2 regions of the Caulobacter sp. FV2ye17ST genome follow, and region 2 is predicted to be linked to the other one. Evidence: riboswitches for the same ligand, from Rfam matches in the RefSeq annotation. Region 2 holds a riboswitch; the other holds the start of a gene.
The links. Region 2 has a riboswitch for ZMP and ZTP ahead of purH (bifunctional phosphoribosylaminoimidazolecarboxamide formyltransferase/IMP cyclohydrolase). Riboswitches for the same ligand answer to the same signal wherever they lie in the genome.
Positions count from the first base shown of each region.

Region 1: linked by a shared signal. The riboswitch ahead of ACW17V_RS19310 (LysE family translocator) and the one ahead of purH (bifunctional phosphoribosylaminoimidazolecarboxamide formyltransferase/IMP cyclohydrolase) in region 2 are both predicted to bind ZMP and ZTP.

Region 1 covers NZ_CM178727.1:4,004,178-4,018,623, reverse strand. The annotation lists gene ACW17V_RS19350 (hypothetical protein) at 1-225, shown strand, start outside; gene ACW17V_RS19345 (dienelactone hydrolase family protein) at 388-1,176, shown strand; gene rbfA (30S ribosome-binding factor RbfA) at 1,486-1,983, shown strand; gene truB (tRNA pseudouridine(55) synthase TruB) at 1,986-2,918, shown strand; gene rpsO (30S ribosomal protein S15) at 2,933-3,202, shown strand; gene pnp (polyribonucleotide nucleotidyltransferase) at 3,449-5,587, shown strand; gene ACW17V_RS19320 (hypothetical protein) at 5,677-6,102, opposite strand; partial or broken gene ACW17V_RS19315 (hypothetical protein) at 6,304-6,497, shown strand; gene ACW17V_RS19310 (LysE family translocator) at 6,525-7,157, opposite strand; ZMP/ZTP riboswitch at 7,180-7,261, opposite strand; partial or broken gene ACW17V_RS19305 (hypothetical protein) at 7,459-7,655, opposite strand; partial or broken gene ACW17V_RS19300 (hypothetical protein) at 7,755-7,846, opposite strand; gene ACW17V_RS19295 (TonB-dependent receptor) at 8,011-10,377, shown strand; gene ACW17V_RS19290 (Fe2+-dependent dioxygenase) at 10,465-11,148, shown strand; gene ACW17V_RS19285 (PAS domain S-box protein) at 11,252-13,936, shown strand; gene ACW17V_RS19280 (MFS transporter) at 14,006-14,446, shown strand, end outside.
Region 2 covers NZ_CM178727.1:93,722-108,167, forward strand. The annotation lists gene ACW17V_RS00430 (NAD-glutamate dehydrogenase) at 1-3,799, shown strand, start outside; gene ACW17V_RS00435 (MFS transporter) at 3,850-5,172, shown strand; gene ACW17V_RS00440 (DUF418 domain-containing protein) at 5,230-6,429, shown strand; gene ACW17V_RS00445 (dienelactone hydrolase family protein) at 6,524-7,282, opposite strand; gene purH (bifunctional phosphoribosylaminoimidazolecarboxamide formyltransferase/IMP cyclohydrolase) at 7,293-8,882, opposite strand; ZMP/ZTP riboswitch at 8,912-8,992, opposite strand; gene ACW17V_RS00455 (hypothetical protein) at 9,019-9,327, opposite strand; gene ACW17V_RS00460 (NAD(P)/FAD-dependent oxidoreductase) at 10,272-11,501, shown strand; partial or broken gene ACW17V_RS00465 (hybrid sensor histidine kinase/response regulator) at 11,498-13,405, opposite strand; gene ACW17V_RS00470 (heparinase II/III family protein) at 13,581-14,446, opposite strand, start outside.

The DNA.
Region 1 (14,446 bases), 350 kb from region 2:
CGCGCCTTCTGCCCCGGCGCGACGCGCCTGTGGCTGAGCTTTAGCCGTATCGCCGTGCGCCGCGACCTCCGGATTCAGGCCCTGGGCGACGACCCCAAGGCGACCGGCCAGGCCCGGGTGTGCGGCACGCTGGATTTTTCCTGGCGCGGGGAATGGAAACTGCCGGACGGTCATCGTCCCGACCCGATGGAAGACTGGACCGACAACCTGAACGGCGTTCGCTAGGGCCGCTAAAGCTGTCATCCCGGCCGCAGCGCAGCGGAGAGCCGGGACCGCAACAGGCTCGGCGTTTCCGGCGGTCCCGGCTCGGCGCGCTTCGCGCTTGGCCGGGATGACAACGAGAAGGATGTCGGCCAAGCTCACGTCCAACGACACGGGGGTGGAACGATGACCAGCGCGCTGGACGGCTTTACGCGTTTCGAATTCGATGACGGCCGGTGGACCCGCGAGGTCTACAGGATCGGAACCGGTCCCGCCGTCATCGTCATCCACGAGATTCCCGGCCTGCATCCCGGCGTGCTGGCCTTCGCCCGCGATGTGGCGGCGGCGGGCATGACGGTCTTCTGTCCCAGCCTGTTCGGCGAGCCGGCCAAGCCCGTCAGCACCGGCTACGCCCTGGGCGTCATCGCCAAGACGCTGTGCGTGCGCCGCGAGTTCACCGCCTGGGCGACGGATCGTTCCAGCCCCATCGTCGACTGGCTGCGGTCCCTGGCCCGGCAGGTCCACAAGGAGTGTGGCGGCAAGGGCGTCGGCGCGGTGGGCATGTGCTTCACCGGCGGCTTCGCCCTGGCGATGATGACCGAGCCGTCGGTGGTGGCCCCGGTGCTGTCGCAGCCGTCCCTGCCGTTCGGCAAGAAGGGCAGGGGTTCGATCACTTGCTCAGCCGTGGAGATCGCCTGCGCCCGAACCCGTTTCGAGACCGAAGACCTGTCTATGCTGGCCCTGCGGTTTACGTCCGACAAGCTGGTGCCCGATGAGCGCTTCGAGACCCTGAAGCGTGAGTTCGGCGACCGGGTCGAGACGGTGGAGCTGGCCGACGCCGACGCGGCGCCGGGCGTTCCCATGGCCCCGCACTCGGTCCTGACCCTGCACCTGAACCGCGCCGACCCGCTGGGCCCGACCATGCAGACCCGCGACAAGGTGATCGCGTTCTTCAAGGCGCGGACTGGGGCTTAGGGGTGGATGCTCCCCGTAAAGGGTGGGCGCCGCCTGTGGAACCACAACCAAAAAGCTGTCATCCCGGACAAGCGAAGCGCAGATCCGGGACCGCCGGAAGCGCTGAGTTCAGGCGTCGGTCCCGGATCGGCGCGCTGCGCGCTTGTCCGGGATGACAGCCGTTTTTGGTCACATGCAATAGCTCTCCCCCGGAGGGGGAGGATCACCCCGCGCTGGACTTATCGCCCCCACAAGCCTAGACACCGCGCCTTGATTTTCCCCCGCGCTCCGGTGTTCGATCCGCCGGCCGGGCTGTAAGGACATCGCGCCATGAAGCGCCATACCGACAAGACTCCCAAGCCGGCCTCCACGGGCCCGTCGCAGCGCCAGCTTCGCGCGGGCGAGCTGATCCGCCACGCCCTGGTCGACATCCTGCGCCATGAAGACCTGCAGGACCCGGCCCTGATCAATGTCTCGGTGACGGTGACGGAAGTGCGGCTGACCCCGGACCTGCGCCACGCGGTCTGTTTCGTCGAGCCCCTGGGCGCCGGCATCGCGCCCAAGATCGACCGCGAGGCCTCGTCGCCGTCGCGGATCGCCGTCGAGCTGGGCAGCCCCGAGGTGGTGGTCGCGGGCCTCAACCGCGTGGCCAAGTTCCTGCGCGGCCGGCTTGGCAAGACCATCGACATGAAGTTCACGCCCGACCTGAAGTTCATCCACGACGAGAGCTTCAACTCGGCCGCCTATATGAACCGCCTGTTCGACAACCCGGTGGTGCAGCAGGACCTGCGCCGCCTGTCCGATGTGGTCGAGGACGAGGAAGACTGAGCGTGGCCCGCCGCAAGAAGGGCGATCCCGTTTCGGGCTGGCTGTGCCTGGACAAGCCCTATGACCTGACCTCGACCAGCGCTGTTTCCCGCGTCCGCCGGGCCTTCAACGCCCAGAAGGGCGGCCACGCCGGCACCCTGGATCCGCTGGCCACCGGCATCCTGCCCATCGCCCTGGGCGAGGCGACCAAGACCGTTCCGTTCCTGGTCGACGCCGACAAGGCCTATCGCTTCACCATCCAGTGGGGTCGCAACACCACCACCCTGGACCGCGAGGGCGAGACGACGGGCACGAGCGACGTGCGCCCGACCCGCGACGCGGTCGAGGCCGTGCTGGCCGAGTTCGTCGGCGAGGTCGACCAGATCCCGCCCAACTATTCGGCCATCAAGGTGGACGGCGAGCGCGCCTATGATCTGGCCCGCGACGGGGTCGAGTTCGAGCTGGCGACGCGCAAGGTGACGATCCACAGCTTGCGCGTGCTGGACGCCCCCGACGTCGACCACGTCGTGCTGGAGATGGAATGCGGCAAGGGCACCTATGTCCGCGCCGTGGTCCGCGACCTGGCCGCCCGGCTGGGAACCTGCGGCCATGTCGACCAGCTTCGCCGGACGCGGGTCGGCCAGTTCACGGAAGACGCGGCGATATCGCTGGAAACTCTCGAGAATTTGAGCTATGAGGCCCGCCTGTCGGAGGCATTGCTTCCGGTCGAGACCGCGCTGGACGACATCCCGGCGCTGGCCGTGACCGATGAAGACGCCTTCCGGCTTGCGCAAGGACGCGCCATCGTTCTGCTCCCAAGGCAGGTTGAAACGCTGAAAGCCGAGCTCACGCCCGGCGATCGAACCGTTTCCGCCATGGTGGGAGAGAGGCTGGTGGCCTTGTGCGAGATGCGCGCCGGACGGCTCAATCCGGTGCGGGTCTTTCAACTCACCTGAGCGGAGACAGCACGATGTCGATCACTGCCGAGCGCAAGACCGCTCTTATCGCCGAACACGCCCGCACCGAGGGTGACACCGGCAGCGCCGAAGTCCAGGTCGCGATCCTCTCCGAGCGCATCGCCAACCTGACCGAACACTTCAAGACCCACAAGAAGGACAACCACAGCCGTCGTGGTCTGTTGATGATGGTTTCCCAGCGTCGCAGCCTCCTCGACCACCTGAAGAAGTCCGATCTGGGCCGTTATTCGGCTCTCATCGAAAAGCTGGGTCTGCGCCGCTAGTTCTGGCGCAGTCGGCCGCCTCGCTCACGCGGGGCGGCCGAACGCTTTTCTGGCCTACCGTTTCAAGACAGGCCGAAACGGAAGGTTGCTGCGGAACCGCCTCATGCGGCTCCGAACATGTAAGCCGGAGATCACGATCCCCGGACGCCTGTCGAACTGGATGAGGAATACTCGGGACCGCCATTCGGCCGCCCGCCCCTGTCCGTCCTGAAGGAAATGGGTCCTTCGGAACCGAAAGAAGCAAAAATGTTCGAAATCATGCGCAAGACGATCGAGTGGGGCGGCAAGACGCTGGTCCTCGAAACCGGTCGCATCGCCCGTCAGGCTGACGGCGCCGTTCTGGCCACCATGGGCGAAACCGTCGTCCTGGCCACCGCCGTGTTCGCCAAGAAAGCCAAGCCCGGCCAGGACTTCTTCCCCCTGACCGTCAACTACATCGAGAAGACCTACGCCGCGGGCAAGATCCCGGGCGGCTTCTTCAAGCGCGAAGGTCGTCCGTCGGAAAAGGAAACCCTGGTTTCCCGCCTGATCGACCGTCCGATCCGCCCCCTGTTCGTCAAGGGCTTCAAGAACGAAGTCCAGGTCGTCTGCACCGTGCTGCAGCATGACCTCGAGAACGATCCCGACATCGTCGCCATGGTCGCCGCCTCGGCCGCCCTGGTGATCTCCGGCGCCCCGTTCATGGGCCCCATCGGCGGCTGCCGCGTGGGCTACGTCAACGGCGAATACGTGCTGAACCCGACGCTCGACGAGCTGAAGGAAAGCAAGATGGACCTGGTCGTGGCCGGCACCGCCGACGCCGTGATGATGGTCGAATCCGAAATCCAGGAGCTCTCGGAAGAGATCGTTCTGGGCGGCGTCACCTTCGCCCACAAGTCGATCCAGCCGGTCATCGACGGCATCATCGAACTGGCCGAACACGCCGCCAAGGAACCCTTCGACTTCCAGCCGGAAGACACCGACGCCCTGAAGGCCGAAGTGAAGAAGGCCGTCGGCAAGGATCTGGCCGAAGCCTACACGATCCGCGCCAAGGGCGACCGCGTCGCCGCCCTGTCGGCCGCCAAGTCCAAGGCCGTCGACACCTTCGCCAAGAGCGACACCAACCCGGCCGGCATCGATCCGCTGAAGCTGATCTCGGTGTTCAAGGAACTGGAAGCCGACATCGTCCGTCGCTCCATCCTCGACACCGGCATCCGCATCGACGGCCGCACCGTCGACAAGGTCCGTCCGATCCTGGGTGAAGTCGGCATCCTGCCGCGCACCCACGGCTCGGCCCTGTTCACGCGCGGCGAAACCCAAGCCATCGTTGTGGCCACCCTGGGCACCGGCGACGACGAGCAGTTCATCGACGCCCTGGAAGGCACCTACAAGGAAGCCTTCCTGCTGCACTACAACTTCCCTCCCTTCTCGGTCGGTGAAACCGGTCGGATGGGCAGCCCCGGCCGCCGCGAAATCGGCCACGGCAAGCTGGCCTGGCGCGCCCTGCGCCCGATGCTGCCGGCCAAGGAAGACTTCCCCTACACCATCCGCCTGGTCTCCGAGATCACCGAGTCGAACGGCTCGTCCTCGATGGCCACGGTCTGCGGCGCCTCGCTGGCCATGATGGACGCGGGCGTTCCGCTGATCCGTCCGGTCTCGGGCATCGCCATGGGCCTGATCCTCGAAAAGGACGGCTTCGCCGTTCTGTCCGACATCCTGGGCGACGAAGATCACCTGGGCGACATGGACTTCAAGGTGGCCGGCACCAGCGAGGGTCTCACCTCGCTGCAGATGGACATCAAGATCGCCGGCATCACCGAAGAGATCATGAAGCAAGCGCTGGCCCAGGCTAAGGGCGGCCGCGAGCACATCCTCGGCGAGATGAACAAGGCGATGGATGCGCCTCGTGAAGAAGTCGGCGACTACGCGCCGAAGATCGAAACCATCACCATCCCGACCGACAAGATCCGGGAAGTGATCGGCACCGGCGGCAAGGTGATCCGCGAGATCGTCGCCACCACCGGCGCCAAGGTCGACATCAACGACGAAGGCACGGTCAAGGTTTCGGCCTCGGACGGCGCCAAGATCAAGGCCGCCATCGACTGGATCAAGTCGATCACGCAGGAAGCTGAAGTCGGCGCGATCTATGACGGCAAGGTCGTCAAGGTCGTCGATTTCGGCGCCTTCGTGAACTTCTTCGGCGCCAAGGACGGCCTCGTCCACGTCAGCCAGATCAGCAACGAACGCGTCGCCAAGCCGTCGGACGTGCTGAAGGAAGGCCAGATCGTCAAAGTGAAGCTTCTCGGCTTCGACGATCGTGGCAAGACCAAGCTGTCGATGAAGGTTGTCGACCAGGAAACTGGCGAAGACCTGTCCAAGAAGGAAGCGGCGGCCGAAGAGGCGTAAGCCTTTTCAGCCCGGTTTTTCCGGACGGAATGCAGCGGGCGGCTCCGAAAGGGGCCGCCCGTTTTGCGTTGGGGGGGCTGTTCCGGTCGTTAAGGGGCCAGCCAAAGGCAGGGTAGGCCGTAGTCATCAGGGCGCATCCTGAGTCGAAGCGGTCCGTCTTCGGCCTCAAACAGCAAGGCAGTGATCTCCCCAACGCCAGGTGCATCGATGGCTGGGCGGCGCAGTGTGATCATGGCTTCCGCCGCGCCTCCCAGCAGCTTGCAATGCCGGATTGGCTCTTGGGGGTAGAGTTGGGAAATTCGCGACCGCGCCTCAGCCTCGCTGTTGAAGACCCCGACAGCAGATAGAATTTCGCGCCTGTCCTCATGGGTATGGAGCTCAAAGCGAAAGCTTGCCCATCCCTGGCTAAGCTTCGCCGCCAACAGCGTGATGGGGGTGGCATCGCAAACGGGCACAAGCAGCTCGGTGGCCAGCAGCAAATCCTCAACCGTCAGATCGCTTGAGATATCGGTCATGCTGATGGTTCGTCTCCGACTTGGGTCGCCCGCCGACCTCCAGGGTCGGTGCGATCCTTACATCTCTTGGAGGCTGCAGCGTGCCGAGGCGTACAGGTCTGTCAAGGACGGCCCTGCGGGCCGCCGCTCCGCGGCGACGCGAGAGCGTCGTCCTTGAGAGACCTGTACGCCTCGGCGATCGTCTCGCCGTGAGATGTAAGGATGGCTGTGCCCGCGAGGGGCGGATGGGCTAATGCGGTCATCTCCCTCTCACATCCGTCATTCCCGCCCTTGTGGCGGGAACCCCTCTGTCCGCCGCAGGTGCGGGAGGGGCGAAGTGCGCGCGCACTTCGCTGGCGCTTCACGTGACAGCTGAACCAGGGGTTCCCGCCACAAGGGCGGGAATGACGGTGGGTGTAGTGACGGCGGTGGGCTAGGCGGCCCTACCGCCGCGCCTCGGTCGCCATCCGCACCGCCAGACCGCCCAGCACGCTGGCCATCAGCCAGCGCTGCACCAGCACCCAGACCGGCCGCCCGGCCAGGAAGGTCGCGATAGACCCCGCCGCCAGGCAGATCAGGCCGTTGATGGTCAGGCTGATGACGATCTGGCTGCCGCCCAGCACGAGGGACTGGCCCAGCACCGCGCCGCGATGCGGGTCGATGAACTGCGGCAGCAGCGACAGGTAGAGCATCGCCGCCTTGGGGTTCAGCAGGTTGGTCAGGAAACCCATGGCCATCAGCCGGGCGGGCGGATCCTTCGGCAGCTCGCGCACCTGGAACGGCGCGGCGCCGCCCGGGCGGATCGCCTGCCAGGCCAGCCAGCCCAGATACAGCGCCCCGCCGAACCGCAGCACGTCATAGGCGATGGGCGCGGCCATCAGCAGGGCGGTGATGCCCAGCGCCGCGCACAGCAGATAGACGACAAAGCCCGCCGCCGTGCCGGCCAGCGACACCAGCCCAGCCATGGGCCCCTGGCTGATCGCGCGGCTGACCAGATACAGCATGTTGGGCCCAGGCGTCAGGGCCATGCCCAGGCAGATGAGGCAGAAGGCGATCCAGGTGTGGGCGTGGGGCATGGGCGCGGCTCCATATCGACAGGTGGGGCGCCCAGGCGAACGGCTCTGCTGTGGTCCGCGCTTCCCGAGGGTGCTCCCTCTGATCGCCAGTCGCGCGGACGGGGGCAAGCTACACCGTGTTTCGTCCGGCGACCACGGGGATTGGGATCGCGCCGTCCCCGGATGGGGACGGGGATTTGAAACCTTCTCCCAGAGGGAGAAGGAGGGGCCCGCGCCGCAGGCGTGGGAGGATGAGGGGTTTGCGAAGCCCTTCCGGACAAGGCAGGATCCCAGGTGCGACAACGGTTGGCGGTGTAACCCCTCACCCTCCCACGCAAGCGTGGGTCCCTCCCTCTCCCTCTGGGAGAGGGTCGAAGGAATGGGGACCGGCATGGGCGTCCAGCAAACTTATCCGACGCGCTGAAACCTCCCGTATTCTGTACCCACCTCGTCGCAGGGAAAGGGCGCAAGGCCAGCGACCATTGCGGCGGCGGGGGGTGATCGAGCGGGGACAGGCGGGCGTAATGGCTCGCGGCCCGGCGTGAACGCTATTCACGCCGCCCGTCTGGGGCTGGGAGCGTAAGAGGCGTCACAATACCGCCCAAGCGCAGGCTCCTGTGAACCGGTCACGCGGAGCGGACGGCTTCGTCGAAACGGTATTTTTTCAAACTCATCCGGACGTGGTCCGGACGCTCCGCGACCCTTTCCATCCCTTCAGCGAGAGATCGCGTGAGGCTGCGACGCCGTGAGCCCCACACCTCCGTTATCTTGAGAATGATTATCATTGCGTCTCCGCAACGGCGCCGCTAAGAACGCCTCGCAATATCAGGAGGGGCGCGAGGGATCGTCGCCCCGCTGGGGACAGGATCGAACTATGCGTAACTCGAACATTCGCGGCATTGTTGGCCGTCAACGTCGCGCCCTGGGCGCGGCCGCCGTCGCCGGCGTCGCCGGCCTGACCCTGGGCGCGGGCCTGGCCCATGCCGCCGAGATGGGGGCCGCCGAGGTCGAGGCGCCGATGGCCACCGCCGCGACGCCCGCCAACAGCGCCGACGCCACCGAAGTGACCGGCGTCAAGGTCGACGGCAAGAGGGCCACCGACGTCCAGTCGGGCAAGTACACCGCGCCGCTGGTCGATACGCCGCGCTCGATCACGGTGATTTCCAGCAAGATCATCGAGCAGACCGCCGCCACCTCGCTGCAGGACATCCTGCGCACCTCGCCGGGCATCACCTTCGGCGCGGGCGAGGGTGGTCAGCCGCTGGCCGACCGTCCGTTCATCCGGGGCCAGGCCTCGGGCAACAACGTCTTCGTCGACGGCATCCGCGACGCCGGCGGCCAGACCCGCGAAGTCTTCAACCTGGAACAGGTGGAAGTCATCAAGGGTCCGGACTCGGTCTATAGCGGCCGCGGCTCGGGCGGCGGCAGCATCAATCTGGGCTCCAAGTCGCCCAAGCCGACCAGCTTCATGCGCGGTTCGGTCGCCGGCGGCACCGACGCCTATGTGCGGGGCACGGCCGACGCCAACTACGCCTTCGGCGAGACGGCGGCCTTCCGCCTGAACCTGATGTACACCCAGGGCGACACGCCGGGCCGCGACAGCGTCGACTTCAAGCGCTGGGGCGTGGCCCCGTCGCTGGCCTTCGGCATCGGAACCGACACCCAGGTCACGGCCAGCTACTACCACCTCGACACCGACCAGGACCCCGACTACGGCATCCCCCTGGCCTCCAAGCGCACCTGGGGCGTGGCGGGGACGGACAGCCGCGCGCGTCCCGCCGACGGCATCCTCGATGTGTCCCCCGACGCCTATTATGGCCTGTCGGCGCGCGACTTCATGAAGACCAAGGCCGATATCGCCACCCTGGTGGTCAACCACCAGATCAATGACGACTTCTCGGTTCGCCAGGCGGTCCGCTATTCGAAGACCATCAATGACTACATCGTCTCCAATCCGGGCGATGGCGGCGCGGCGCAGTTCGTGGCCGGCGAATGGTGGATGAAGCGCGGCACCAAGGCCCGCTACAACCCCGCCACCACGATCGCGGCGGTCACCGACTTCACCGGCAAGTTCAATGTCGGCTCGATCCAGAACGCCTTCAATGTCGGCGTCGAGCTGTCGCGCGAGGTCAATGAGAACGCCAGCTACGTGATCTACACCACGTCCGGATCGGCCTGCCCGACGGGCTTCACAAACAACGCGACCACGGCCGGCATCGGTGACTGCACGCGTCTGTACGCCCCCAATCCGGGCGACGCCTGGGCGGGCGTCATCACCCGCGCGCCTTCGGCCCGCACCGTGACCAAGACCGCCGCGCTCTATGCGTTCGACACCATCAGCCTGACCGACAAGCTGCTGGTCAATCTGGGCGCCCGCTATGACGACTATTCGACCAGCGGCCTGAACGTCGCGGCCACCAGCGCCAAAGGCGTCATCACCGGCGTCACCTATACCGGCGTGGCCAAGGCCAGCTGGGACTTCTTCAACTACCAGGTCGGCCTGGTCTACAAGCCGACCCCGTCCAGCAGCCTCTACACCTCCTATTCGACCTCCTCGACGCCTCCGGGCATCGCCGGCGGCGACCAGAGCACCTCGGGTTCGGTGGGCACGGGGAACCTCGCCACCACCCAGCTGAAGCCGGAGGAAACCACCAGCTACGAGCTGGGCGCCAAGTGGAACCTGTTCCAGGACACCCTGGCCCTGTCGGGCGCGGTGTTCCGCACCGAGCGGAAGAACGCCCAGATCCAGATTGAATCGGGCCTCTACGCTCAGGTCGGCGAGGCCCTGGTCCAGGGCGTCGAGCTGGGCTTCTCGGGCAATGTCACGCCCAAGTGGCAGGTGTTCGGCGGCTATACCTACATGGATAGCGAGCTGGTGCGCGGCGCCTACAACAACGTCAACCAGGGTGATCCGCTGGCCAACACGCCCGAGCACAGCTTCAGCCTGTTCTCGACCTATCGCGTGACCCGCGCCATCGCGCTGGGCGGCGGCGCCTACTACGTCTCCGACAGCTTCGGCGGCAACCAGGGCGGGGCCGGCGGCGGCGCCAACAAGGTCTATGCCCCGGCCTATACCCGCTATGACGCCTTCGCCTCGTGGGCGATGAACGACCGCATCGACCTGCAGCTCAATGTCCAGAACCTGACAGACGAGCGCTACATCCTGCGCACCAACGGCGTCCACCACGCCGATCCGGCGCCGGCCCGTCAGGCGATGCTGACCGTCAACGTCAAGTACTGAGACTCCCCTCTCGCTTGACGTTCCGCCCCGTCCGGCAGGCCTATGCCGGACGGGGCGCTTCCCTGTCCGGCCCACGGAACCCTCGCCATGATGCTGCAGATCCCCGAAGTCCTGACCAAGGCCCAGGTGGCCGAGTGCCGGGCGATCATGGACGCCGCGCCCTGGGCGGACGGCAACATGACCTCGGGCTTCCAGGCGGCCCTGGCCAAGCAGAACCAGCAGCTGCCCCAGACCGGCGAGGCGGCCAAGGCGGTGGGGGCCGTCATCGTGGCGGCGCTGGAGCGCAATCCGCTGTTCGTGTCGGCCGCCCTGCCGCGCACCATCCTGTCGCCGATGTTCAACCGCTATGGCCAGGGCATGGGGTTTGGCGACCACATCGACAACTCGGTGCGCCGCGATCCGGTCACCGGCCAGACCCTGCGCACCGACCTGTCGGCGACGCTGTTCCTGTCCGAACCCGACGACTATGACGGCGGCGAGCTGGTGGTCGACGACCTGTACGGCAGCCACTCGGTCAAGCTGGGCGCCGGCGACTTGATCCTCTATCCGGCCTCCAGCCTGCATCATGTGACGCCGGTGACGCGGGGAACCCGCACGGCCAGCTTTTTCTGGATCCAGAGCCTGGTGCGCGAGGACTCCCGCCGGGCGCTGCTGCTGGACATGGACGTCGCCATCCAGCGCCTGTCCCAGGCCGTGGGCGCGGCCGATCCGTCGATCCTGGCCCTGACCGGAACCTATCACAACCTGCTGCGGCAGTGGGCGGAGGTCTGAGATCGGCACTCAACGATCGCGCTCGACGAACATTGATGTGCGACGCCAACCATAAGTTTACCAATGGCCCCCCACGATCCGCCCGCGATCTTCCGGAGCCCCGATGTCTTCGTCCTCGTCTTCCGACGCGACCTTGCTCGCGCCCTCGCCCTTCGGCGAGGCGGAAGCCGCGCAGTGGTTTTTCGCCAACGCCAAGGACCTGTTCGCGGTCGTCACGCCGGACGGCCGCTTCGCCGTGGTCAATCCGGCCTGGACGACCCTGACCGGATGGTCGTGCGAGGAGCTGATCGGCCAGCCCTGCATCCGGTTCGTCCATGCCGAAAGCTTGGCCGAACTGATCGATACGGGCCGGCGCATCCGGGAAACCGGCTTTACGGTCAACCGCCTGCGGGTGATGTGCAAGGACGGCGATTCGGTCTGGCTGGAGGGGCGGTCCCATCTGGGGCCTGGCGGTGAACTGGTCGGGACGCTGCACGACGTCTCGCTGGAGGTCAGCGCCGACCGCACCCGCGAGATCCTGGCCGACGCGGCCGGCATCGGGCTGTGGAGCTATGAGCCGGTCAGCGAGCGTATCCAATGGTCGCCCGACGCCCTGACGGCCACCGGCCTGGCCTCGGAGGATCTGGACAGCGCCGACGCCTTTCTGGCGCGCCTCGACGCCGAGCAGCGCCAGTCGGTCTTCGACACCTTTCGAGCCGCTGTCCGCTCGGGCGAGCCGGGGGCGGTGGAGTTTCGGCTGCGCGGTCGCGACGACCAGTGGTTCACCCTGCGCACTACCTATCGCGCCGAGCCCCTGGACGGCGGCCTGTTCACGCTGAAGGGCATTTCACAGAACATCACCGACCTGGTCCGCAGCCGTGACGCGGCCCTGTGGGGCGAACGTCGGGCCCGGCAGCTGGTCGAGGAAGCGCCCTTCGCGGTGGCGGTCTACGACCTCGACCTGCGGCTGCGCCTGGTTAGTCCGCGTTTCCTCGACGTCTTCAAGTCGACCGAAGCCGAGGTGATCGGCAAGTCGCTGCAGGAACTGACCAACGGCGGGCGCCGCCGGTTTGTCTCGGCGGTGACCCGCGCCCTGTCCGGCGAGGTGGTCAGCCGCCGCGAAGATCGCCTTCACGACGCTGAGGGGCTGGAACATACCCTGCGCTGGGAGGCCCGCCCTTGGCGCGACGCGTCCGGCGAGATCGTCGGCGTCATCACCTATATGGACGACGTCACGGCCCTGGCCGACGCCCGGCGCGAGGCGCGGGTCAACGCCCGCCGGCTGCGCACGGCCCTGGGGGCGGCGCGGGCGGGGGTCTATGAGATCGACCATGTCAGCCAGTCGTTCTGGGGCTCGCCGGAGTTCCATCGCATCATTGGTCGCCGGATTGTCTATGAGGACGTCCAGAACGGCCTGTGGCCGATGGTCGATCCGATCGAACTGTCGAAGATCCAGGAGCGGGCGGCGGCCTGGCGAAGCGCCGGCTGCGCCGAGCCCCTGGAGGTCGACGTGCCCATCTTCAACGGTGCGGGCGAGCGGCGCTGGATGCGGCTCTTTCATGAGGTCCGTCGCGCGGCCGATGGCCAGGCCCGAAAGGCGTTCGGCCTGATCTTCGACATCGACGAGCGCAAACACGCGGAACTGGCCCTGGTCGCGGCCGAGCGCGAGGCCCAGGCGGCCAGCGAGGCCAAGGCCCAGTTCCTGGCCAATATGAGTCACGAGATCCGCACGCCGATGAACGGGGTGCTGGGCGTCATGCATCTGCTCAAGCGCCAGGACCTGCCGGGCGACGCCTCCGAACTGCTGGGCCAGGCCCTGGCCTGCGGCCAGATGCTGTCGACCCTGCTGGACGATGTGATCGACATCTCGCGGATCGAGGCCGGCCGGCTGGAGATTCATCACGAGGCGGTCGATCCCCGCGAACTGCTGAGCGGCGTGGGGCGGCTGATGGCGGGCCAGGCCGAGCACAAGGGCCTGACCCTCAAGATCGACGCGCCGGATCTGGGCTGGATCAGCACCGACCCCACCCGTCTGCGTCAGGCGCTGTTCAACCTGATTGGCAACGCCGTGAAGTTCACCCTGCGGGGCTCGGTCACGGTGCGGGCGCGGCGCGTCGACGCCGCAGTCGGGCCGCAGATCGCCTTCGACATCATCGACACTGGCGTGGGCGTTCCCACCGAGGTCCAGGCGCGCCTGTTCGAGCGCTTCGAGCAGGGCGACGCCAGCACCACCCGGCGCTTCGGCGGGTCTGGCCTTGGCCTGGCGATTACCCGTCGGCTGGCCCAGATGCTGGGCGGCGAGGTCGTCTTCCAGTCGCAGGCGGGCGTTGGATCGCGCTTCACCCTGACCATCGCCGCGCCGGCCGCCCTCGCGCCGTCGGCGACGCCGCAGGCCTGTCCCGACATCCTGGCGGGTCTGCGGATCCTGCTGGTCGAGGACAACCCCACCAACCAGCTGGTCGCCTCACGGATCCTGCAGCAGCTGGGGGCGGTGGTTCACACGGCCGATGATGGCCTGTCCGGTGTGGAAGCGACGCGCGACGGGGCCTTCGACCTGGTGCTGATGGATGTTCAGATGCCCGGGATCGACGGGCTGGAGGCGGCGCGCCGCATCCGCGCCCTGCCGGGCCCGGCGGGCCTGACGCCGATCATCGCCCTGACCGCCAATGTCATGGCTCACCAGCGCGCCACCTATCAGGCCGCCGGCATGAACGGGGTCGCCGCCAAGCCGATTTCGCCCACGGCCCTGGTCACGGAAATCCTGCGCCTGGCCGATGAAGGTCCGATTTCAGAGACCGCCGTCGCCTGAGTTTCCCCGACGAACGAACCGCGCTAAAGCTGCCCGCGAAGAGAGCGTGACGGCTCCAGGGGGAACAGAATGACCGACCAGACGAAGCAGGAAGACGGCGCCTCGATGCGGACCGTCGTGGCGGCCTCGTCGGCCGGAACCGCGTTCGAATGGTACGACTTCTTCATCTTCGGCAGCCTGGCCCAGGTCATTTCCAAGACCTTCTTCACCGGCTTGCCGGACGCCGCCGGCTATATCGCCGCCCTGGCCCTGTTCGGCGTCGGTTTCGCGTTCCGGCCGCTGGGCGCGCTGGTGTTCGGCAAGATCGGCGACCAGGCCGGCCGCAAGGGCGCCTTCCTGGCCACGGTGCTGCTGATGGGCGGCGCGACCTTCGCCATCGCCTTCCTGCCGACCTACCAGCAGGCGGGGATCATCTCGCCGATCCTGCTGATCATCCTGCGCTGCGTTCAGGGCTTCGCCCTGGGCGGGGAGTATGGCGGCGCCGCGATCTATGTCGCCGAGCACTCGCCG
Region 2 (14,446 bases):
GGATCCCGACAGCCACAACGGCAAGCGTCTTCGCAACATCATCGAGACCTGGCCCCGCGACGAGCTGTTCCACGCCGACGACGCCGTGTTGCTGACCATGGCGCTGGGGGTGCTGCACCTCTATGACCGGCCGCGCGTCAGGCTGCTCACCCGCCGGGACCCGTTTGGCCGCTTCATCTCGGCCCTGCTGTTCGTGCCGCGCGAGCGCTATGATTCTGGCGTTCGCGAGCGGGCTGGCAAGCTGCTGGCCGACGCTTTTGGCGGCCGCGTCTCGGCCTATTACCCCAGTTTCTCCGACGCCCCCCTGGCGCGGGTGCACTTCATCGTCGGCGTCACGCCCGGCGACCATCGCGAACCGGACATGGCCGCCCTAGAGGACGCCATCGCCGAGACCGCCCGCACCTGGGAAGACCGCTTCGAGGCCGCGATCCGCGACGGCGGCGCCCCGGGTCGGGTGGCCGAGACCCTGGCCCGCTATGTCGGCGCCTTCCCGCCCGGCTATCGCGACCAGTATGACGCCGCCGAGGCCCTGGCCGATATCGAGGTCGTCGACGCCCTGGGCGCGGATGAGGCGGTGCGGGTGCGCGCCTTCCGCCGCGACGGCGACAGCCCGGTGACCTTCCGGTTCAAGCTCTATCGCCCGGGCGCCGCGGCGCCGCTGGCCGATGTCCTGCCCATCCTGGAACATATGGGCCTGAAGGCCCTGATCGAGGACGGCCACAAGGTTTCGCCCTCCACGCCCGATGGCGAGCGCTCGCCCGTCTGGGTGCATGAGTTCATCCTGCGCGACGAACAGGGCGAACATCTGGCCTTCGCCGACGTGAAGCTGGCCTTCGAAGCCGCCTTCGTGGCCATCTGGACCGGTTGCGCCGAGAGCGACGGCTTCAACCGTCTGGTGCTGGAGCTGGGCATCGGCTGGCGCGAGGCCGCTCTGATCCGCGCCCTGGCCCGCTATCGCCAGCAATCGGGTCTGGATCCCAGCCAGGGGGTGCAGGAACAGGCGCTCGCCGATCACCCGGGCGTCGCGCGCTTGGTCCTCGACCTGTTCCAGACCAAGTTCGACCCGGCCGTCGTCGCCGACCTCAAGGATCGTCAGGTCCAGGCCAAGGCTGTCGAGGCCAAGATCAGCGAGGCGCTGCAGGCCGTCGAAAGCCTCGACGCCGACCGCGTCCTGCGCCGCATCGCCGCCCTGGTCGGGGCGATCCAGCGCACCAACTTCTACCAGCCCGGCGAGGATGGTCAGCCCAAGCCCTATATCAGCTTCAAGATCGCCTCCCGCGAGCTTGAAGACCTGCCGGCCCCCAAGCCCTATCGCGAGATCTTCATCTCGGCCCCGCACATCGAGGGCGTCCACCTGCGCTTCGGTCCAGTGGCGCGCGGCGGCCTGCGCTGGTCGGATCGCCGCGACGACTTCCGCACCGAGGTGCTGGGACTGGTGAAGGCCCAGCAGGTCAAGAACGCGGTTATCGTGCCCGTCGGCTCCAAGGGCGGCTTCTATCCCAAGCAGCTGCCGCGCGGCGGTGATCGTGACGCCATCCAGGCCGAGGCGATCCGCGCCTACAAGACCTTCCTGTCGGGCCTGCTGGACATCACCGACAATATCGACGCCGACAACAAGGTCGTGCCGCCGGCCTCGGTGGTCGTGCATGACGGCGAGGACCCCTATCTGGTCGTCGCCGCCGACAAGGGCACGGCGACCTTCTCCGACATCGCCAATGGCGTGGCCGAGGACTACGGCTTCTGGCTGGGTGACGCGTTCGCCTCGGGCGGTTCGGTCGGCTACGACCACAAGGTCATGGGCATCACCGCCCGCGGCGCCTGGGAAGCGGTCAAGCGCCACTTCCGCGAGATGGGCAAGGACATCCAGACCGAGCCCTTCACGGTGGTCGGCGTCGGCGACATGAGCGGCGACGTGTTCGGCAACGGCATGCTGCTGTCCAAGCAGACCCGGCTGCTGGCCGCCTTCGACCATCGCCACATCTTCCTGGATCCCAATCCGGACGCGGCCTCTTCGTGGACAGAGCGCGACCGGATGTTCAAGCTGCCGCGCTCATCCTGGGACGACTACGACAAGTCCAAGATCTCGGCCGGCGGCGGCGTCTTCCCCCGCAGCCTCAAGAGCATTCCGCTATCGCCGGAAGTCCGGGCCCTGTTCGAGATCAAGGCCGAGGCCGTCTCGCCGGCCGAACTGATGACCGCGATCCTGAAGTCCAGGGCCGAGCTGCTCTATCTTGGCGGCATCGGCACTTATGTGAAGGCCAGGGGCGAGAGCAACGCCGACGCCGGCGACAAGGCCAATGACTCCATCCGGGTCAATGGCTCGGACCTGCGGGTCAAGGTGCTGGGCGAGGGCGCCAATCTGGGCCTGACCCAGGCTGGTCGGATCGAGTTCGCCAGCAATGGCGGCCACATCAACACCGACGCCATCGACAACTCGGCGGGCGTCGACAGCTCCGACCACGAGGTCAACATCAAGATCCTGACCGGCCTGCTCGAAAGGGCCGGGGAGCTTGATCGTCCCAGCCGCAACACCCTGCTGGCCTCGATGACCGACGATGTCGCCCAACACGTGCTGGAGCACAATTACGACCAGACCCTGGCCCTGACCCTGCTGGAAAGCGACGCGACCAGCGAGGTGGACGCGCAGATCCGCTACATGGTCGATCTGGAAAGCCGGGGCCGCCTGGACCGCAAGGTTGAGGGCTTGCCGACCAACACGACGCTTCTTGAACGCAAACAGGCCGGCAAGGGCCTGACCCGACCCGAGCTCGCGGTGCTGCTGGCCTATGGCAAGCTGGACCTGTTCGACGACATCGTCGCCTCCGACGCTCCGGATGATCCGTGGTTCGAAGCGACCCTGCGCGGCTACTTCCCCAAGGGTCTGGATCGCTACGCCGACCAGATGCAGAAGCACCGCCTGAAGCGCGAGATCATCGCCACGGTGGTCGGCAACCAGATGGTCAACATGTGCGGTCCGACCTTCGCGACGCGCCTGAAGGCCGCCGCCGGTTGCGACACTGACGCCCTGATCACCGGCTTTACGGCGGCCCGCGAAATCCTCGGGGTCGACGCCCTGTGGGATCAGGTCTCGGATCTGGACAACCGTGCCTCGGCCGACGGCCAGACGGCGCTTTACAAGGCTCTGTCCTACGCCCTGCGCAGTCTGACCTTCTGGCTGGCGCGGCGTGCGTTTCGGGACAAGGTCTCGGTCAAGGCGCTGGTGGACAGCTACGGGCCGTCCGTCGCCGAGCTGCGCGCCATGACCCCGGCGGTGCTGTCGACCTTCGAGCAGAAGGCCGTGGCCAAGCGGGTCAAGACCTATGTCGCCGACGGCGCGCCCGAGGCCCTGGCCCAGAGCGTGGCCGCGCTGCAGCCTCTGACCATCGCCGCCGATCTGGTCGACCTGGCCAGCGCCTCCAGCTGGACCGTCAAGGACGTGGCGCGCCTGTACCACCAGACCGGGGCGGCCTTCGGCTTTGATCGGCTGCGCGGTGCGGCGGGCTCGTTCGTTGGCGGCGACGCCTTCGAGCGGCTGGCGGTGCGCCGCCTGATCGAGGACCTGCTCAGCGAGCAGACGGCCATCACCCAGGCGGTGCTGAAGTTCTCGGCCAATGCCCAGGCCGGCGAGGACGAGCTGTCGGCCAAGGCGGCGGTGACCTCGTGGGCCGCCCTGCGCATGGATCGCGTCCGCTCGGCCAAGCGCACCGTCGAGGACATCGAGAACGCCGGCGGCGGGTGGACCTTCGCCAAGCTGACCATCGCCAACGCCGCGCTGCGCGAATTGGCCAACGCGGGCTAAAGTAGACCGGTCTCCCTTTCGTTGAGGGGGAGACCGGGCGGGGGGCGACCATGGACCAGGGTGATCGGCGACGTGTCGCCTGGGCGGCCTATGAATGGGCGCAGCAGCCCTATTGGGCGCTGATCGCGACGTTCATCTTCACGCCCTATTTCGCGGCCGGCTTCGTCGGCGACGCGGCGCGGGGCCAGAGCCTGCTGGGCTATGCCGGGGCGGTGTCGGGACTGGCCATCGCCATCCTCAGTCCGCTGGTCGGAGCCAGCGTCGATGCGCGGCGCAATCCGCGCGCCTGGCTGGTCGGCCTGGCGGTTCCGTTCGTACTGGCCAGCGCCGGCCTGTGGCTGGCGACGCCGGGCGATCCTTCGCGCATCCTGCCGATCCTGGCCTGCCTGGTGGTGGCCGGGGTCACGGCCGAGCTGGGCGGCTCGGTGATGAACGCCCTGCTGCCGATCGTCGCCAGGCCGGGCCAGGTCGGACGGCTGTCGGGAACGGCCTGGGCCCTGGCCTATGTCGGCGCGCTGATCTCGCTGTTCATCGTGCTGTTCGCCTTTTCCTTGCCCGATCGCCCGTTGCTGGGTCTCGACAAGGCGCTGCACGAGCCCGACCGCATCGTCGGGCCGATGGTGGCCGTGTGGTTCCTGATGTTCAGCTGGCCGCTGATGATCAGCGCCCCAACCCCGCCGCCCGCCACCGGCGCGCGGCCCCTGGCCGAGCTGTGGGCGACGATCAGGAGCCTGCCGGCCAAGCCGCACATGCTGAAGTTCCTGATCGGCCGCATGCTGCTGGGCGACGGCATTTCCAGTTTCATCGCCTTTGGCGGCGTGCTGGCCGCCGGCCTGTTCGGCTGGACGACCACGCAGCTGGGCCTCTATGCCATCGCCCTGTCGGTCATGGCCGGGATCGGCACCTTCATCGGCGGCCGGGTCGATCAGAAGCTGGGCTCGAAGAAGACCGTGCTGATCGCCGTGGCCGTGGTGCTGTTCGGCGCGGCCGGAGTCGGCTGCGTGGGCCGCGACACGCTGTTCTTCACCCTGAAGGTCGCGCCGGCCGTTCCGGGCGGGGCGCTGTTTTCCAGCACGCCCGAGCGGATGTTCCTATTCTTCAGCCTGTTTGTCGGCCTGACCTTCGGGCCCGCCCAGGCCAGCTTGCGGGCCTGGATGGCCCAGCTGGCGCCGGCCGGCGAGACCGGGCGGTGGTTTGGGCTGTACGCGCTGTCGGGCAAGGCCACGGCCTTCATGGCCCCGCTGGTCATCGCCATCGGCACGCGGGCCATCGGCGACCAGCGCATCGCCGTGGCGGTTTCAGCCCTGTTCATGATCGCCGGCGCCCTGGTGCTGATCCGGACGCCCGACCGGTCGCCAGACGCCCTGACTTGAGGTTGTCGAGCCTGCCCCGGTCGGACTAGGCTCGGGCGACAATGCCTTGGGGGGCTCATGGTCAAGAATCGCATCGTTCTGCTGGATTCCCTGCGGGGTCTGGGGGTGCTGGGCATCCTGCTGTGCAACGCGCCGGATTTCGCCGTCACGGCGGGCCTGGCCGAGTCGGTGCGCCACTGGCCGCATGGGACCGAAGCCGACACGGTCTCGGTCTGGGTCGTCACCCAGTGGCTGTTCCAGCGCAAGTTCGTGACCCTGTTCGCCATGCTGTTCGGCGTCTCGATCTTCCTGGTCGGCGGCGAGCGGTCCGAGATCGAGCGCGGCGCGATCCTGCGCAAGCGGCTGATGTGGATGGTGGTCTTTGGCCTGCTGCACGGCTTCGCCATCTGGTTCGGCGATGTGCTGCTCAGCTACGCCCTGGCCGGCTTCATGGTGATGCTCGCCCGCTCCTGGGCGCCCAGGCGGCTGTTCAAGGTCGGGATCGGCATCTGGATCGGCTTCTCGCTGCTGATGGCGGCCGGCATGGCCGCCTCGATGCTGATGCCGCATGACGCGGCCAAGGAGGCGGCCCAGACCGCCAAGGAAGCCGCCAGGAACAGCGCCGCCGCCGCCCAGTACGCAGGCACCTTCATGCAGTCGCTGATCCAGAACGCCAAGGATCGCCTGCCCCTGCTGGCCGGCGAGCCGGTCATCGCCCTGATGACCAGCAGCCTTATGCTGATCGGCCTGGGCTGCTTCAAGACCGGCGTCTTCACCGGCGAGGCCTCGAAGAAGACCTATGTCATTCTCACCGTCATCGGCCTGCTGGCCCTGGCGGTCACCGGCGCGCTGTTCATCACCGTCGCCGTGACCGGCCTGCCCAGGCCCCTGGGCATGATCGCCGGCGTCGTCCAGATGGCCACCGCGCCCCTGACCACCCTGGCCTATGTCAGCCTGGTGGTGTTCGCCTCGCGGTCGGCGGGCTTCTGGAGGAAGATCCCCGAGATCCTGGCCCCCGTCGGCCAGATGGCCTTCACCAACTATATCGCCCAGTCCCTGATCATGACCGCGATCTTCTATGGCGGTCGGGGCCTGAGCCTGCATGGCAAGGTCGACCGGCCCGGCCTGGCCCTGATCGTCATCGCCATCTGGATCGTCCAGATCCTGTGGTCGAAGTGGTGGATGGACCGCTTCAGCATGGGCCCGCTGGAGTGGTTCTGGCGCCGCCTCTATCGCGGCCCGACCCCGATCCTGCGCAGCAAGGCGACCACCGCCTAGAGCCTGCGACTGACTACGTCAGTCGGGGCCTCTAGGTCTTTGCTTTGACGCATTTTCTTCACGCGAACCGGAATCCACTTCGCTCGAAAATGCTCTAGTCGCCGAGCGTCTCCGTCAGGGCCTTCCCGAAATAGTCCCGCGTCTGGGCCAGCAGGTCCGGACGGTACCGGGAGCGCGGATCATTGGCCTTGTCGTCGTCAAAGGCGTGGGTGGCGTCGGCGTGGAACACGGTGTCGACGTTCAGCCCGTCCAGGGTCAGCCGCTGCAGCGCCCGCTGCGGCGCCTTCCAGCCCACCACCTGGTCGCGACCGGCCAGCACCGAGAACACCCGGGGGCCGCCGGCGCCCCAGCCATGCCGGGTGGTCAGGGCGGGGTAGCCGGCGAACGGATAGACCAGCAGCGCGCCCCTTACCCGGACCCGCAGCCGGGCCGGATCGGCGTCGACCAGACCCGTGACGCGGGCCGCGTTGGCCCCGATCGCGTAGCCGTCCATGATCGTCCAGCCGCCGTGGCTCCAGCCGGCCAGGAACAGCCGCTCGGCGTCGGCCCAGGGCTGGTCCTCCAGCCAGGCCATTACGCCGAACAGGTCGGCCGCCCGCTTGAGCCCATGCAGCCGCACGCCGGTGCAGACCGTCAGCTTGGCGTCCAGGGGCGACATCCCGCGCGGCTTCAGCGAGTCCACCACGATGGCGGCATAGCCCGCCTCGACCGCCGTCTGGGCATAGGCTTCGAGAAACGGCGTCTTGCCGCCGCAGCCGTGCAGGATCAGCGCCACCGGGAAAGGGCCGGGCCCGTCAGGCTTGAACACCCGCGAGTGCTCGATGACCCTGGTTCCCCAGGTGGCGCTTTGCATCATCGGGATCCTAGTGCCTGAACACCCGCACGCCGGTGAAGGCCATGGTCAGGCCCAGCCGGTCGGCGGCCTCGATCACCTCGCCGTCGCGCATCGAACCGCCCGGCTGGATGATCGCGGTGGCGCCCGCCTCCGCCGCCTGGATCAGACCATCGGCGAACGGGAAGAAGGCTTCCGAGGCGCAGGCGCAACCCTTCAGGTCGAGGCCGAAATCGGCGGCGCGCAGGGCCGCGATCCGGGCCGAGTCCTTGCGGTTCATCTGGCCGGCGCCGACGCCCAGGGTCTGGCCGTCGCGGGCATAGACGATGGCGTTGGACTTGACGTGCTTGCCCACGGTGAAGGCGAACAGCATGTCGCGCACCTCGGTGTCGGTCGGCTGGCGCTTCGTGACGACCTTCAGGTTCGACGCCGTGATCCGAGCGTCATCCCGCGACTGCACCAGGAAGCCGCCGGCCACGCTCTTGAACGTATCCCCGGTCGACAGGGCGTCGGGCAGGCCGCCGGTCACCAGCAGGCGCAGGTTCTTCTTGGCCGCGAACACCGCGATGGCGTCGTCATCGGCTTCCGGGGCGATCACCACCTCGGTGAAGATCTCGACCATCTGCAGGGCGGCCTCGCGGGTCAGGCGCGAATTGACCGCCACAATGCCACCGAAGGCCGAGGTAGGGTCGCAGGCCAGGGCCCGCTCATAGGCTTCCCGTTGCGAGCCGCCCACGGCGACGCCGCAGGGATTGGCGTGCTTGATGATCGCCACGGCCGGGCCGGCCGCCGGGTCGAACTCGGCGATCAGCTCGAAGGCCGCGTCGGTGTCGTTGATGTTGTTGTAGCTGAGTTCCTTGCCCTGCAGCTGGGTCGCCGTGGCCACCCCGACGCGCGGGCTGGGGAAGGCATAGAAGGCCGCCTTCTGGTGCGGGTTCTCGCCATAGCGCATCACCTGGCGCAGCTCGCCGGCGATGGCCTTGCGGGCCGGGAAGTCCTGGCCGAGGGCCTGGGCGAACCAGGCCGAGATCGCCGCGTCATAGGCCGCCGTGCGGGCATAGGCGCGGGCCGCCAGCTGCTGGCGCAAGGCCAGGGTGGTGCCGCCAGCCTTCAGGGCCTCCAGCACTTCGGCCAGATCCGAGGGATCGGTGCAGACGGCGACATAGCCGTGGTTCTTGGCCGCCGAGCGGATCATGGCCGGGCCGCCGATGTCGATGTTCTCGACGCATTCGGCATAGCTGCCGCCCTTCGCGACCGTGGCCTCGAACGGATAGAGGTTCACATACAGGATATCGATGCCGCCGATGCCGTGGTCGGCCATGGCTTGCGCATGTTCGGGAGCATCCCGAACCCCGAGAAGCCCGCCATGCACGATGGGGTGCAGGGTCTTGACCCGGCCGTCCATCATCTCGGGAAAGCCCGTCAGGTCCGACACGTCCTTCACCGGCAGGCCGGCCGCCGCGATCGCCGCCTTGGTGCCGCCGGTCGAGACCAGCTCGACGCCCGCCTCGTGCAGGACCTTGGCCGCCTCGACCAGGCCGGTCTTGTCGGAGACCGACAGCAGGGCGCGTTTGGGCGAAACGAGATCGGGGGCGGACGGATAGTCGGGGGCGGCGGGCACGGCGGGACTCCGGGTCTGGTGGAAGACGGTGAGGGAGCCCAGGCGCGCGGCGGATGAGGTCCGCGCTCCCCGATGGTTGCCCATCACTAGCGCCAGTTACGCGAACGGGCGGAAAATACGGGCGGGGGCGGGGGAGTCAATGACGGCTTGCCTCGCGCCGCCGGCGCTCGGTGTCCTGCCGGATCAGCTCGTCCAGCACGGGCGTGGCGCTGGGCTGCAGGATGTCGGCCCGACCGCCGGCGATCTGGGCGCGGTTGTCGGCCAGCAGGGTCAGCATCAGCGTGCGCTCGCGCGCCGGGATCTGGTCGAGAAAGGGCGCGATCTGGCGATGCAGCTTTTCGGTGAAATCTTCCAGCCGGTCATAGATCATCATCGCGCGCTCCGTCGCCTTGTTGACGCGGCGAAGCGGGCGATAGCGGCTGCGGGGTGGTTTGGACTTGGGCATGGGGGTGTTCTCCTGGGTTGGTTGCTGATGCGGCCATCGCCGGGACGCCCCCTCCGTCACGTCGCTTCGCGCCGCGCCACCTCCCCCGCACGCTTCGCTACGGGGCAGGAGGGAGCGCTCTTCTCCTGCCCCGTGAAACGGGGGAGGTGGCGCGCTGCGAATACGCAGCGTGACGGAGGGGGCGTCCGGGCATTGGACGCGAGTTCGCGATCTCAAACGGAGAACCGCTGAGCTAGTCGGGGAGGCGCGAAGCGGCCGGGACGAACCCGGATGACCGTGATGTTGTTTGTGCGTTTCGGCTCGACCTGTCCGCTTCGCAGAAGCTGTTCTTGCGTGAGGATCGGGCCAAGCGAGCGTCTTTCAGCTCTGATACCCAAGAGCCCCCGTACGGGCGCGCATCCCGTCGATCGGCTAACCGTCTCGACGCCGACGATGCGCGATAGGCGGGTTTACGATCCCTCGCCCTCTTCGACCCGCGTTCACCCGGCCGACGAGCCACTCAGCGTTTGGTCCGTCCTTCTGAGACAGCCCGCACACCTCGACCCGCCTTCCAGGGCGTCGCGGCCCCGCTCAGCTCCATCCCCATCGCCGCTTTGGGCCGGTACCAAACGCCCTCCCCCTGCGACGGGGACAGCACCAAGAATACGGGCGGTTTGAGCTCCGAGGATTGGCGCGATCAACTATTTTACAAGTGGCTGATCTGGCTGAAGTTTGTTCTGAAAAGAACGGGGATAAACTGCGCGCTATCCCCATTCTCCCAGCCCTCTCCGAAAGGGAGACGGTTTCGATCTCCGCGGCCGCCTCCCCCTTCAGGGGGAGGACTTGCAGGCGCCTCGCGCTCAACAGGCGGACAAACCGGCGGCATTGCCGAACCGGGTGGTGATTTCCCTGCCCGGATCGTCGCGGGCCGGGTTTGATGGGCGGGTCATTTGAGGGGCGACACCATGATCGACAGGCGCAGCTTTCTGAACGTCACGGCCGGAGGCGCCCTGGCCGCCAGCGCGGCGCCGGCCGTCGCCGCCGTGGGCAAGGGCGCGCCGGACGTGGCGGTGGTCGGCGCCGGGGCCTTTGGCGGCTGGGCGGCGCTGTCGCTGAGGGAGCGGGGGCTGTCGGTGGTCTCGCTCGACCAGTACGGCCCGGCCAATCCGCGCGCCTCGTCGGCCGGCGAGACCCGCTCGATCCGGGCGGGCTATGGCGCCCAGGGCTTCTATTCGGCCTGGTCGATGCAGGCCCTGGCGATGTGGAAGCTGCGCGAGGCCGAGTTTGGCCGCACCCTGCTCTATCCCAACGACCGCATCGAGCTGGCCGATCGCTGGCTTCCGCAGATGCTGGCCCAGCGCAAGATTTTCGACGACCTCAAGCTGCCCTATGCGGTGCTGTCGCGCGACCAGCTGCGGGCGCGCTATCCGCAGATGGCGTTCGACGATGTCGAGTTTGCCTTTGTCGAGACCGCCGCCAGCGCCGCCGTAATCAAGGCGCGCGACAGCATGATCCTGGTCTCCGAAGTGTTCCAGAAGAAGGGCGGCCAGTTCCGCATCGCCGCCGCCCGGCCGGGCGCGGCCGCGGGGCGGCGGCTGGAAAGCCTGGCCCTGGGCGATGGGAGCAGCCTGGCCGCCGGCCAGTTCGTCTTCGCCGCCGGGCCTTGGGCGGCCAGGCTGTTTCCCAAGCTGGTCGGGCCAAGGGTGGGGGTCTATCGCAGCGAATATTTCTACTGGGGCCCACCGGCCGGCGACGCCCGCTTCTCCTGGCCCAACCAGCCGGCCTGGCACGACCATGTGCTGGGCGGCTATGGCTTTGGCAGCCTGGAGCGCGGCCTGAAATACTCGCCCGAGGCCGGCGGCCGCGTGACCCAGGATCCCGACACGGCCGAACGTCTGCCCACGGACTATCTGCTGAAGAAGGGCCGCGACTATATCGGCCACCGCTTCCCCGACATGCGCGACGCGCCGATCCTGGAGACCCGGGCCTGTCAGGTAGACAACACCGCCAGCAGCCATTTCATCATCGACCGCCACCCCGACTACGACAATGTCTGGCTGGCCAACGGCGGCGGCGGTCACGGCTTCAAGCACGGACCGATGGTGGGCGACTATCTGGCCGACCGGGTGACGGGGCGGGCGGCGAATCCGGCGGTGGAGGCGGTGTTCGGCCTCGCGGGTCACGCCGTGATCTAGGAGGCCTCCAGGGCGGTCTCCGAGGCGGTTTCCAGGGCGGTGGCCAGGCTGGAGAACAGGCCGTGGATGCTGATCGGCTTGGCCAGGTGCAGATCGGCGCCGGCCGCGAGGCACGCCTCCACCTGATGGGGCATGGCGTTGGCCGTCAGGGAGATGATCGGTGTGCGTCTGACCTTGCGCTCCCGCTCGCGGGCGCGGATCTGGGCGATGGCGGCCAGGCCGTCCAGAACCGGCATCTGGGTGTCCATCAGCACCACGTCATAGGCGTCGCGATCGAACGCCTCGATGGCGGCCTGGCCATCGACGGCCAGGGTGACGTCGGCGGCTTCGGCCAGCATCAGGACGATCACCTGCTGGTTGGTGGGATGGTCCTCGGCCAGCAGCACCCGCAGGCGCCGGTCCAGCGTGCCTTCGGTCGACGCGCTGGCCACGGACGAAAGGTCACGGGCCCGGCCGGGCGTGAAGGAGGCCTGGAAGGTGAAGGTCGCGCCGACCCTAGGCCGGGCGGCGCAGGTGACATCGCCGTCCATCAGCCGAGCCAGGCGCCGGGCGATCGGCAGGCCCAGCCCCGTGCCGCCGACCTTGCGGGTCACCGAGCCGTCGGCCTGCTGGAAGCGCTCGAACAGGCGGTCGCCGGTGGCGGGGTCGAAGCCCTCGCCGCTGTCCTGCACGTTGACTGTCAGACCGATCCGCCCGCCGGCCTGGACGTCGGTCCGCGCCAGGATACTGACCGCGCCGGCGCTGGTGAACTTGACGGCGTTGCTGGTCAGGTTGGCGATCACCTGGCGCACCCGCAGGGCGTCGCCCACGACGTGGTCGCGGAAATCGTCGGCGAAGGTCAGATGGAAGCCTAGGCCCTTGTCTTCGGCCACGGCCCTGAACACGGCGACCGCGGCGGTGATCGCCTCGCGCAGGTCCAGCGGGTCGGCCGACAGCTCAAGACCCCCCGCCTCGATCTTTGACAGGTCCAGGATGTCGCTGAGCAGGATGTTGAGCGTGCGTCCGGAGTTGAGAATGACCTCCATCATGCCGCGCTGGGCCTCGTCCAGGGCGGTGCGGCTGAGCACTTCGGCCATGCCGACCACGCCGTTCAGGGGCGTGCGGATCTCGTGGCTCATATTGGCCAGGAACTCGCTCTTGGCGACGCTGCCGGCCTCGGCCTTCTGCAGCGCCTCGGCCAGGGCTGCGGCGCTGGCCTTGCGTTCGGTGATGTCCTCGCAGATCACCAGCAGGTGGCGGCGGCCGTCCTGGCCCGGAATGGCGATCTTGCGGGTCTGCAACCAGCGGCGGCCGTTGTGCGGCGTGTCCAGCGGCTCTTCATCGATCGTGACCAGCTTGCCGCTCTTGATCACGCGGCGGTCATCGGCGGCGAAGTGGTCGGCCTGTTCCTTGGGAAAGAAGTCGTGGTCGTTCTTGCCCAGAAGCTCGGCGCGGGGCACGCCCAGCTGGGTTTCGGCGGCCCGGTTGACCAGCAGGAACTTGCCCGTTTCCCCGTCCTTGACGAACAGCATGGCCGGCGTGTTCTCGACCACGGTGTCCAGGAAGCCCTGGGCCGCCAGGGCCTCGGCCTCGCGCCGGCGCAGGTCGGTGATGTTGATGCAGGTGGTGACCAGGCCGCCCGCCGGGGTGCGCCGGTTTTCGAACCGCAGATGCTCGCCGGACTCTTCGCGGATGTCGTGGGCGTGATCCAGCTTGCGGCGCGCCAGCTGTCCGGCCAGCCAGGCCTCGCTGTCGGCCGCCGCCTCGGGATAGCGACCGGTGGCCAGGCCCGCGCGCAGCAACTCCTCGAAGCGCGCTCCCGCCGTCAGGGTGACGCCCCACCGGGCCCACAGACAGGCATAGCGCGCATTCCACCACACGCAACGATCGTCGGCGTCGAAGACCGCGAAGCCTTCAGGCACGACATCGAGCGCAGCCTGCAAGCTGGCCTCCACGACGGAGGGCTGGTCCAGGTTACCGGCGATCATGAAACCTCACATTGCGCGCTCGGCGTTCAGGTTAAGCTTTCACGGTTTAGAGCGGCTGAACGAAGTTCGCCAACCGCCGGTCTGCGGCGATTTGTCCCGCTTGGGGAAGGGGTTAGCCCTCGGCCCGGGTCAGCTTCCAGCGGATCTTCGCCCCGACCTCGGGCCGCACCTGGCTCTTGAGCACGATCTGGCCGGCCTTGCGGGCCTGGCCGTGGTCGAAGTGGGCCGAGGCGGCGATCTCGACGTCGACCGCGTCGTTCCTCAGCCACCAGCCGATATTGGACGGTCCGCGGATCAGCACGCTCTTGCCGTCGCGGGCGATCGAGGCGCGGGCGTCGGGATGCAGGTGGAAGCGGGCGGCGAAGGGCAGGTAGCGGCGCGGGCCCAGGGCGTCGCCGGGGGCCAGCGGGATCAGGCTGTCCTCGCCGCGCAGCTCGTCGGCGGCGATGTCGAGGAACAGGCGGCGGGCGTGCGACAGGCCCAGGCGCTTCCAGCCGTCGTGCAGGATGTCCAGCCAGACGCCGTTGTCGGCGTCGTGGCGCTTGACCTCGACGGTCGTGGCGCCGTCGACCAGCCACGGGCCCAGGGCGTGGGCGCGGAAGCCCGACAGCGGCCGGCCCGCCGAGCCGTCGCCCACCGACAGGGTCGAGGCGGCGTCGGACAGGCGAAAGGCGTGGGCGCCGCCGGCTTCCGGGCTCCAGCCGCAGCTGGTGATCAGCCGGTCCTTGCCGCAGACGATCTCGATGGCGGCCGGCTGGGCGCAGGCGGCGCGGCTCAGGGGGCCGGTCGCCGGGGCGCCGGCGTCGGCCATCACCTGGATGCTGGCGCCCTGCATGCGCTCATAGCCGCTGTGGACGGCCGAATGCGGCGGACGCGGGCCGGCGTCGTCATGGGCCAGGGCGGCGGCGATGCGCCCGCCCGCCACGGCCTCGCCGCCGTGGAAGGCGGCCAGCTGGCCGTCGGCCAGGGTGAAGAACC